One region of the Enterobacter cloacae complex sp. 385G4 genome, then DNA from elsewhere that is predicted to be linked to it. Evidence: riboswitches for the same ligand, from Rfam matches in the RefSeq annotation. Region 1 holds a riboswitch; the other holds the start of a gene.
The links. Region 1 has a riboswitch for thiamine pyrophosphate ahead of thiB (thiamine ABC transporter substrate binding subunit). Riboswitches for the same ligand answer to the same signal wherever they lie in the genome.
Positions count from the first base shown of each region.

Region 2: it holds a riboswitch for thiamine pyrophosphate, as region 1 does, so the genes downstream of both, thiC (phosphomethylpyrimidine synthase ThiC) here and thiB (thiamine ABC transporter substrate binding subunit) in region 1, are expected to answer to the same signal.

Region 1 is NZ_JBXWDD010000003.1:344,518-348,684, reverse strand. Features, by position in the region: gene AC2FAJ_RS12155 (sugar efflux transporter) at 1-211, opposite strand, end outside; gene sgrT (glucose uptake inhibitor SgrT) at 332-484, opposite strand; gene sgrR (HTH-type transcriptional regulator SgrR) at 573-2,228, shown strand; TPP riboswitch at 2,265-2,365, shown strand; gene thiB (thiamine ABC transporter substrate binding subunit) at 2,397-3,380, shown strand; gene thiP (thiamine/thiamine pyrophosphate ABC transporter permease ThiP) at 3,356-4,167, shown strand, end outside.
Region 2 is NZ_JBXWDD010000019.1:18,267-22,433, forward strand. Features, by position in the region: gene thiE (thiamine phosphate synthase) at 1-323, opposite strand, end outside; gene thiC (phosphomethylpyrimidine synthase ThiC) at 323-2,218, opposite strand; TPP riboswitch at 2,298-2,407, opposite strand; gene AC2FAJ_RS22965 (Rsd/AlgQ family anti-sigma factor) at 2,462-2,959, opposite strand; gene nudC (NAD(+) diphosphatase) at 3,055-3,828, shown strand; gene hemE (uroporphyrinogen decarboxylase) at 3,867-4,167, shown strand, end outside.

The DNA of each region.
Region 1 (4,167 bases):
TCGCCAGCCCCAGGCTAACGAGGATCCCGGCAATTGCGTTAACGGTATAAAACAGGCCCACCCAAAACGGCTGCGCCCCCACCTCGCGGCTGAGAAACAGGCTCAGCGTCGGTGCCTGTAGCGCACCGGCCACGCCCATCATGAAGGCCACCAGCATAAAAGCAGCGTACACGCCATTCAGGCGGCGCCCCATCGTCATCAACCACAGCATGCGCAAGTCCTTGTGAAAGCGAATCGAAATTGGGTGAAAGAATAAACGAAAAAAGCCAGCAAAAACATTTTGCTGGCGGGTGATAAACACCAATACTCAGTCACACATGATCGAGGCGAGTTAGCGAGAAGAGGTCGGTTTCGTAACGTCCCACTGCATCAGATCTTCCAGGATTCTCAGCCGTTGCTCTGCACACTGGCGGGCCAGCCAGGACACTCCCTTTGTCGCTGAAAAGTACTGCTGATAAAACTGACGTGCGGTAGACCTCTTCATAATTTACCTCCTCACTTCATCAGGAAGCATTATTGGCTTAATATAGGGATTAATAAATTGCTGATTTTTTGTCAGGAGTTCCTCTTTTATGCCATCCGGTCGACTGCAACAACAATTCATTCGTCTGTGGCAGTGCTGCGAGGGTCAATCGCAGGAGACCACGCTTAACGAGCTGGCAGAACTCCTCAACTGCTCTCGCCGCCATATGCGCACGTTACTCAACACTATGCAGCAGCAGGGCTGGCTAAGCTGGGAGGCCGAGGCGGGACGCGGCAAGCGCTCACGCTTGACCTTCCTGTATACCGGCCTGGCGCTGCAGCAGCAGCGGGCGGAGGATCTGCTGGAGCAGGACCGCATCGATCAGCTGGTCCAGCTGGTGGGCGACAAAGCCGCCGTGCGCCAGATGCTGGTCTCGCACCTGGGACGCAGCTTTCGCCAGGGCCGCCACATTCTGCGGGTGCTTTACTACCGCCCAATGAAAAATCTGCTGCCCGGTACGGCGCTGCGTCGCTCAGAAACTCATATGGCACGGCAGATATTCAGCGGCTTGACGAAAATAAATGAGGAAAACGGGGAACTGGAAGCGGATATCGCCCACCACTGGCAGCAGCTTTCCCCCCTGCACTGGCGTTTCTTTTTACGCCCGGGCATTCACTTCCACCATGGCCGCGAGCTGGAGATGCGTGACGTTATCGCCTCTTTAGAGCGCGCCCGCACGGTGCCGCTCTATTCGCATATCACGCGGATCCACTCCCCAACGGCCTGGACGCTGGATATTGAGCTGTCCCAGCCAGACAACTGGCTGCCGTGGCTTCTGGGCTACGTGCCCTCGATGATCCTGCCTGCCGAGTGGCGATCCCTGAACAATTTTTCCAGCCAGCCGATCGGTACAGGCCCCTACTCCGTTACGCGCAATAACAGCAATCAGCTGAAGATCCGCGCCTTTGATGACTATTTTGGCTATCGGGCGCTGATCGACGAAGTGAACGTCTGGGTGTTACCGGATCTCAACGAAGAGCTGAGCGCAGGCCTCACCCTGGAGGGGCCCACAACCAGCGAAAAGGCGTTCGAGAGTCGCCTGGAGGAGGGCTGCTACTATCTTCTTTTTGACAGCCGCAGCCATCGCGGGGCGAATCACGATGTCCGCAAGTGGATCAGCCACATTCTGGCCCCGGCTAACCTGATTTATCACGCTGAAGAACACTACCAGACCTGGTGGTTCCCTGCCTATGGCCTGCTTCCGCGCTGGCACCATGCACAGCCGGTGCGCAGTGAAAAACCCGCCGGGCTGGAGACCATCACCCTCAGCTACTATCGCGATCACATTGAGCACCGGTTTATCGCGAGGATCATGAGCAAGCTGCTCGCGGCCGAAGGCGTGACGCTGGCGATACAGGAAGTCGATTATGATGAATGGCACCGCGGGGATGTCGTCAGCGATATCTGGCTCAACAGCGCGAACTTCACGCTGCCGCTGGATTTCTCGCTCTTTTCGCACCTGTATGAAGTGCCCCTCATTCAGCACTGCATCAGCCGGGACTGGCAGCAGGACGCCGCGAAGTGGCGGGCAGGAGAGATGGATCTGGCCGCGTGGTGCCAGGAGCTGCTGGCCGGGCAGACGATCGTACCGTTGATCCACCACTGGCTGCTGATCCAGGGGCAGCGCAGCATGCGCGGCCTGCGGATGAACACCCTGGGCTGGTTTGATTTTAAATCCGCCTGGTTTGCGCCGCCGGAGCCATAACGCTTTCGTAATATTCACCAAATCATTACAATAGCGCCGTTCTCAACGGGGTGCTGCATCACAGATGTGCGCTGAGATAATACCCGTCGAACCTGATCCGGATAACGCCGGCGAAGGGATTTGAGGCTGTTTCTCAAAATCCTTTGCCACTCAACCCTGAGGTGCAAAGTGTTAAAAAACGTTCTTCCTCTGCTGGCGCTGGTTGCGCTGCCTGTTTTTGCTAAGCCTGTTCTGACGGTCTACACCTACGACTCCTTCTCCGCCGACTGGGGCCCTGGCCCGGTCGTCAAAAAAGCCTTTGAAGCGGACTGCAACTGCGAGCTGAAGTTCGTGGCGCTGGAAGATGGCGTTTCGCTGCTCAACCGCCTGCGCATGGAAGGGAAAAACAGCAAGGCCGACGTGGTGCTCGGACTGGATAACAACCTGCTGGAGGCCGCCTCGCAAACCAAACTCTTTGCTAAAAGCGGCGTCGCGGCAGAGGCCGTTAACGTGCCGGGCGGCTGGAAAAACGACACCTTTGTGCCGTTCGACTACGGCTACTTTGCTTTCGTCTACGATAAAAACAAGCTGAAAAACCCGCCGAAGAGCCTGAAAGAGTTGGTGGAAAGCGACCAGAAGTGGCGCGTGATTTATGAAGATCCGCGGACCAGCACGCCGGGCCTGGGTCTGCTGATGTGGATGCAGAAAGTCTACGGAGACAAAACGCCGGAGGCGTGGCAAAAGCTGGCTGCGAAAACCGTTACGGTCACTAAAGGCTGGAGCGAAGCCTACGGCCTGTTCCTTAAAGGCGAAAGCGATCTGGTGCTGAGCTACACCACCTCTCCGGCCTATCATATTATTGCCGAGAAGAAAGATAACTACGCGGCTGCGAATTTCTCTGAAGGTCACTACCTGCAGGTTGAAGTGGCTGCCCGCACCGCCGCCAGCAAACAGCCGGAACTGGCCGAGAAGTTCCTGAAATTTATGGTCTCCCCGGCATTCCAGAACGCCATTCCGACGGGCAACTGGATGTACCCGGTTACCGACGCGACGCTGCCAGCAGGCTTTGAGCAGCTGAACAAACCGCAGACCGCGCTGGAATTTACGCCGCAGCAGGTTGCCGCTCAGCGTGCCGCATGGATAAGCGAATGGCAACGCGCCGTCAGCCGCTGATCCCCGGCTGGTTAGTTCCCGGACTGATTGCCGCCATACTGATGGTGGTCGTCAGTCTGGGAGCGTTTCTGGCGCTGTGGTTTAACGCGCCAGAGAGCGATCTGCTCGCGCTCTGGCACGATAGCTATCTCTGGCACGTTATCCGTTTCTCCTTCTTGCAGGCGTTTCTTTCCGCGCTGCTGTCAGTCATCCCGGCCATTTTCCTTGCGCGCGCCCTCTATCGCAGACGTTTCCCCGGCAGGCTAGCCCTGCTGCGCCTGTGCGCCATGACGCTGATCCTGCCCGTGCTGGTGGCCGTCTTTGGCATCCTGAGCGTATACGGTCGCCAGGGCTGGCTGGCCTCCCTCTTCGCGTCTTTAGGCCTGGAATGGACCTTCTCTCCCTACGGGCTGAAGGGCATCCTGCTGGCACACATTTTCTTCAATATGCCGATGGCGACGCGCCTCTTTTTGCAGGCGCTGGAGAACATACCCGGCGAGCAGCGCCAAATTGCGGCCCAGCTCGGCATGCGCGGATGGTCATTCTTCCGCTTTGTCGAATGGCCGTGGCTGCGACGCCAAATTGCCCCGGTGGCCGCGCTGATCTTTATGCTCTGTTTCGCCAGCTTTGCGACCGTGCTTTCTCTCGGCGGCGGCCCGCAGGCCACCACCATTGAGCTGGCGATCTATCAGGCATTAAGTTACGACTACGATCCGGGCCGCGCCGCGTTGCTGGCGATCGTACAAATGGTGTGCTGCCTGGCGCTGGTGTTACTCAGCCAGCGGCTGAGCAAAGCGATCCCCGCAGG
Region 2 (4,167 bases), on a different contig from region 1:
GAAACGCCAAGGCGCAGGCCAGCCTGGCGAATGGCGTTCAGATCGGTGGTTTCCAGATCCTCCTGGCCCAAATGCACGCCGTACGCCCGGTGCTTAACGGCCAGCCGCCAGTAGTCGTTGATAAACAGGCGGGCATTGTAGCGATGCCCCAGCGCGATGGCGGCGACGACGTCGGCCTCCACCTCTTCATCACGCTTATCTTTGATGCGCAGCTGGAGGGTGCGAACACCGGCCTCCAGCAGGCGTTCGATCCACTCCACGCTGTCCACCACTGGGTAAAGTCCTAAGCGAAAGGGCACGGAGGGGAAATCGGGCTTGTACATTACGCCTCCTCTTTTTTGAGGTAAATTTCGCCGCCTCTGGCGCGGAAGGTTTCCGACATGTCCGCCATACCGACTTCAATGGTCTGCGCGGCGGCGTAATCCCGCACCTCCTGGCTGATTTTCATCGAGCAGAATTTTGGCCCGCACATAGAGCAGAAGTGCGCGACTTTGCCTGATTCCTGCGGCAGGGTCTCGTCGTGATAGGCGCGGGCGGTGAACGGATCTAACGCCAGGTTGAACTGGTCTTCCCAGCGGAATTCAAAGCGCGCCTTCGACATGGCGTTATCGCGGATTTGCGCCCCCGGATGGCCTTTGGCCAGATCCGCCGCGTGGGCGGCAATTTTGTAGGTAATCAGCCCCTGCTTCACGTCCTCTTTGTTTGGCAGGCCGAGGTGCTCTTTCGGCGTCACGTAGCAGAGCATGGCGCAGCCGAACCAGCCGATCATCGCCGCGCCAATCCCGGAGGTGAAGTGGTCGTAGCCCGGTGCGATGTCCGTGGTCAACGGCCCCAGGGTGTAGAACGGCGCTTCGTGGCAGTGCTCCAGCTCCTCGGTCATGTTGCGGCGGATCATCTGCATCGGCACGTGGCCCGGGCCTTCAATCATCACCTGCACGTCATACTCCCAGGCGATTTTGGTCAGCTCGCCCAGGGTGTGCAGCTCGGCAAACTGCGCTTCGTCGTTGGCATCACGGATGGAGCCAGGACGCAGGCCGTCGCCCAGCGACAGGGAGACGTCGTACGCGGCGCAGATTTCGCAGATCTCGCGGAAGTGCTCGTAGAGGAAGTTTTCCTGATGATGGGACAGGCACCATTTCGCCATGATGGAGCCACCCCGCGAGACGATGCCGGTCAGACGTTTCGCCGTCATCGGCACGTAGCGCAGCAGCACGCCCGCGTGGATGGTGAAGTAGTCCACGCCCTGTTCCGCCTGCTCCAGCAGCGTGTCGCGGAACGCTTCCCAGGTGAGGTTTTCAGCAATGCCGTTGACCTTCTCCAGCGCCTGGTAAATCGGGACGGTACCGATCGGCACCGGGCTGTTACGCAGGATCCACTCGCGGGTTTCGTGGATGTAGCGGCCAGTGGAGAGGTCCATCACCGTGTCCGCCCCCCAGCGCGTGGACCAGACCAGCTTTTCCACCTCTTCTTCGATGGACGAGGTGACGGCAGAGTTGCCGATGTTGGCGTTGACCTTCACCAGGAAGTTGCGGCCGATAATCATCGGCTCCGATTCCGGGTGGTTGATATTGGCGGGGATAATGGCGCGGCCGGCGGCCACTTCGTCACGCACAAACTCCGGCGTGATGTTCTCCGGCAGGCGAGCGCCAAAGCCTTCACCCGGATGCTGGTGGCGCAATATTTCGCTGCGGATGCGCTCGCGGCCCATGTTTTCGCGGATGGCGATGAACTCCATCTCCGGCGTGACGATACCCTGGCGCGCGTAGTGCAGCTGGGTTACGCACTTGCCCGCTCTGGCGCGTTTTGGCGTCAGCAGGCCGGTAAAGCGCAGCGCGTCCAGGCCGTCGTCGGCCAGGCGTTCTTTGGTGTACGCAGAACTGCGTACGCTCAGTTCTTCGCAGTCGTTACGCGCCTCAATCCACGGCTGGCGCAGCTTTGCCAGACCTTGCTGCACGTTGATAGCAACATCAGGATCGCCGTATGGGCCGGAGGTGTCATACACCGGCACGGCTTCGTTGTCTTCATACTGCGGATTCTCTTTGCTGCCGCCGATAAGCGTCGGGCTGAGCTGGATTTCGCGCATCGGCACGCGGATATCGGCCTGTGAACCGGTGATGTAGATGCGTTTCGAGTTCGGGAAAGCGGTGCCTTCCAGGGTGTCGATGAAGTGTTGGGCCTGTGCACGCTGTTCGCGGCGGGTCAGTTTTGTTGTAGACATAGCTCATTCCAGAAGTGAAGGACATGGCTTGTCAGACGACGGATGAAGCAAGAGGAGATCGCCCCAGGGGCGATACAACAGCAGCGTGACTCTTGTTCCCTTCGCAGGTATTAACCTGATCAGGTTCCGCGGATCCCGAATTAACGGTCTCAGCCCGTGCTTACACACTGGGCACTCCGACAAGAAAAATCCCCCTCCGCAGAGGGGCGACTGGTTGTAAATTACTCGTTAACGGTTAAGAACTCAAGCAGGGCGCGCAACGTTATCGCTGCTGCTGATATTCAGGTTGTTATCCAGTACGAGGGCGATGAGCTTATCTTCCAGCGTGAATCGCTCTTCCAGCGCTTCGCCCAGGTCGGACAGCGCCTGCTGGAACTCAAGATAGTTATCGTGATCGATGGCGTTCTCGAGCGTGGAATCGTAATAGTCCATGATCTGCTGGGTATTGGCTTCAAGCTGCGGACAGAGTTTGCTGGCCGCTAAATACGGCGTTGTCCCTTCCATTTCGCGGATAATGCGTTCATAAATGTTGAAATGGCCGTCGGAGAGGTAGTCGACAAGGCTCTGACAAAAATCATCCAGCGCTTTTTCGTTCAGCCGCATAAAGGATTCTTTGCCAGGCTTAAGACCGACCAGATTGTAATACGCCACAAGGAGATGCTTGCGCACATGTAGCCAGCGATCCACCAGGGTGTTACTTCCTCCAACGCGCTCAGTCAGGCTTTCCAGCTGGTTTAACATGGTCGACTCCATAAGGTTTAGAATGGGATCTGCTTATCCAAAATGTAACCACAATGCTAACAACATGTCAGTGAAGCGAAGGTAGTGCAATAGATATGGATCGTATTATTGAAAAATCAGATCTGGGTTGGTGGATCGTCAGTCACGAACAAAAATTATGGCTGCCCTCAGGAGAGTTGCCCTACGGTACCGCGGAAACGTTCGATCTGGTGGGCCAGCCCGCGCGGAAGATCGGCGAGTGGCAGGGCGATCCCGTGTGGTTGATCCAACAGGCGCGCCGTCAGGATATGGGATCCGTACGTCAGGTGTTAGATCTTGACGTCGGCCTGTTCCAGCTGGCGGGGCGGGGCGTGCAGTTGGCGGAGTTTTACCGTTCGCACAAATATTGCGGTTACTGCGGCCACACCATGCATCCAAGCAAAACCGAATGGGCGCTGCTCTGCGGCCACTGCCGTGAACGCTACTACCCCCAAATCGCGCCGTGCATCATCGTTGCCATCCGCCGTGATGATTCCATCCTGCTGGCGCAACATACCCGTCATCGCAACGGCATTCATACCGTCCTCGCCGGGTTCGTCGAAGTAGGCGAAACGCTGGAGCAGGCGGTGGCGCGCGAGGTGATGGAGGAGAGCAGCATCAAGGTGAAGAACCTGCGCTACGTGACCTCCCAGCCGTGGCCGTTCCCGATGTCTCTGATGACCGCGTTTATGGCGGAATATGACAGCGGTGAGATTGTTATCGACCAGAAAGAGCTGCTGGAGGCGAACTGGTACCGCTACGACAATTTACCGCTGTTACCCCCTCCGGGAACGGTGGCGCGTCGCCTGATAGAAGATACCGTGGCAATGTGTCGGGCCGAGTATGAGTAGTGTTACACTGACGGACTGACGCAATAAGGAACTGCAAAATGACCGAACTGAAGAACGATCGTTATCTGCGTGCGCTGCTGCGCCAGCCCGTTGATGTCACCCCGGTGTGGATGATGCGCCAGGCGGGACGCTATCTGCCAGAGTACAAAGCCACGCGCGCGCAGGCGGGCGATTTTATGTCGCTGTGCAAAAACGCCGAGCTGGCCTGTGAGGTGACGCTCCAGCCGCTGCGCCGCTTCCCGCTGGATGCCGCCATTCTCTTTTCGGACATTCTTACCATTCCGGACGCTATGGGCCTGGGGCTCTATTTCGAAACCGGCGAGGGCCCGCGCTTTACCT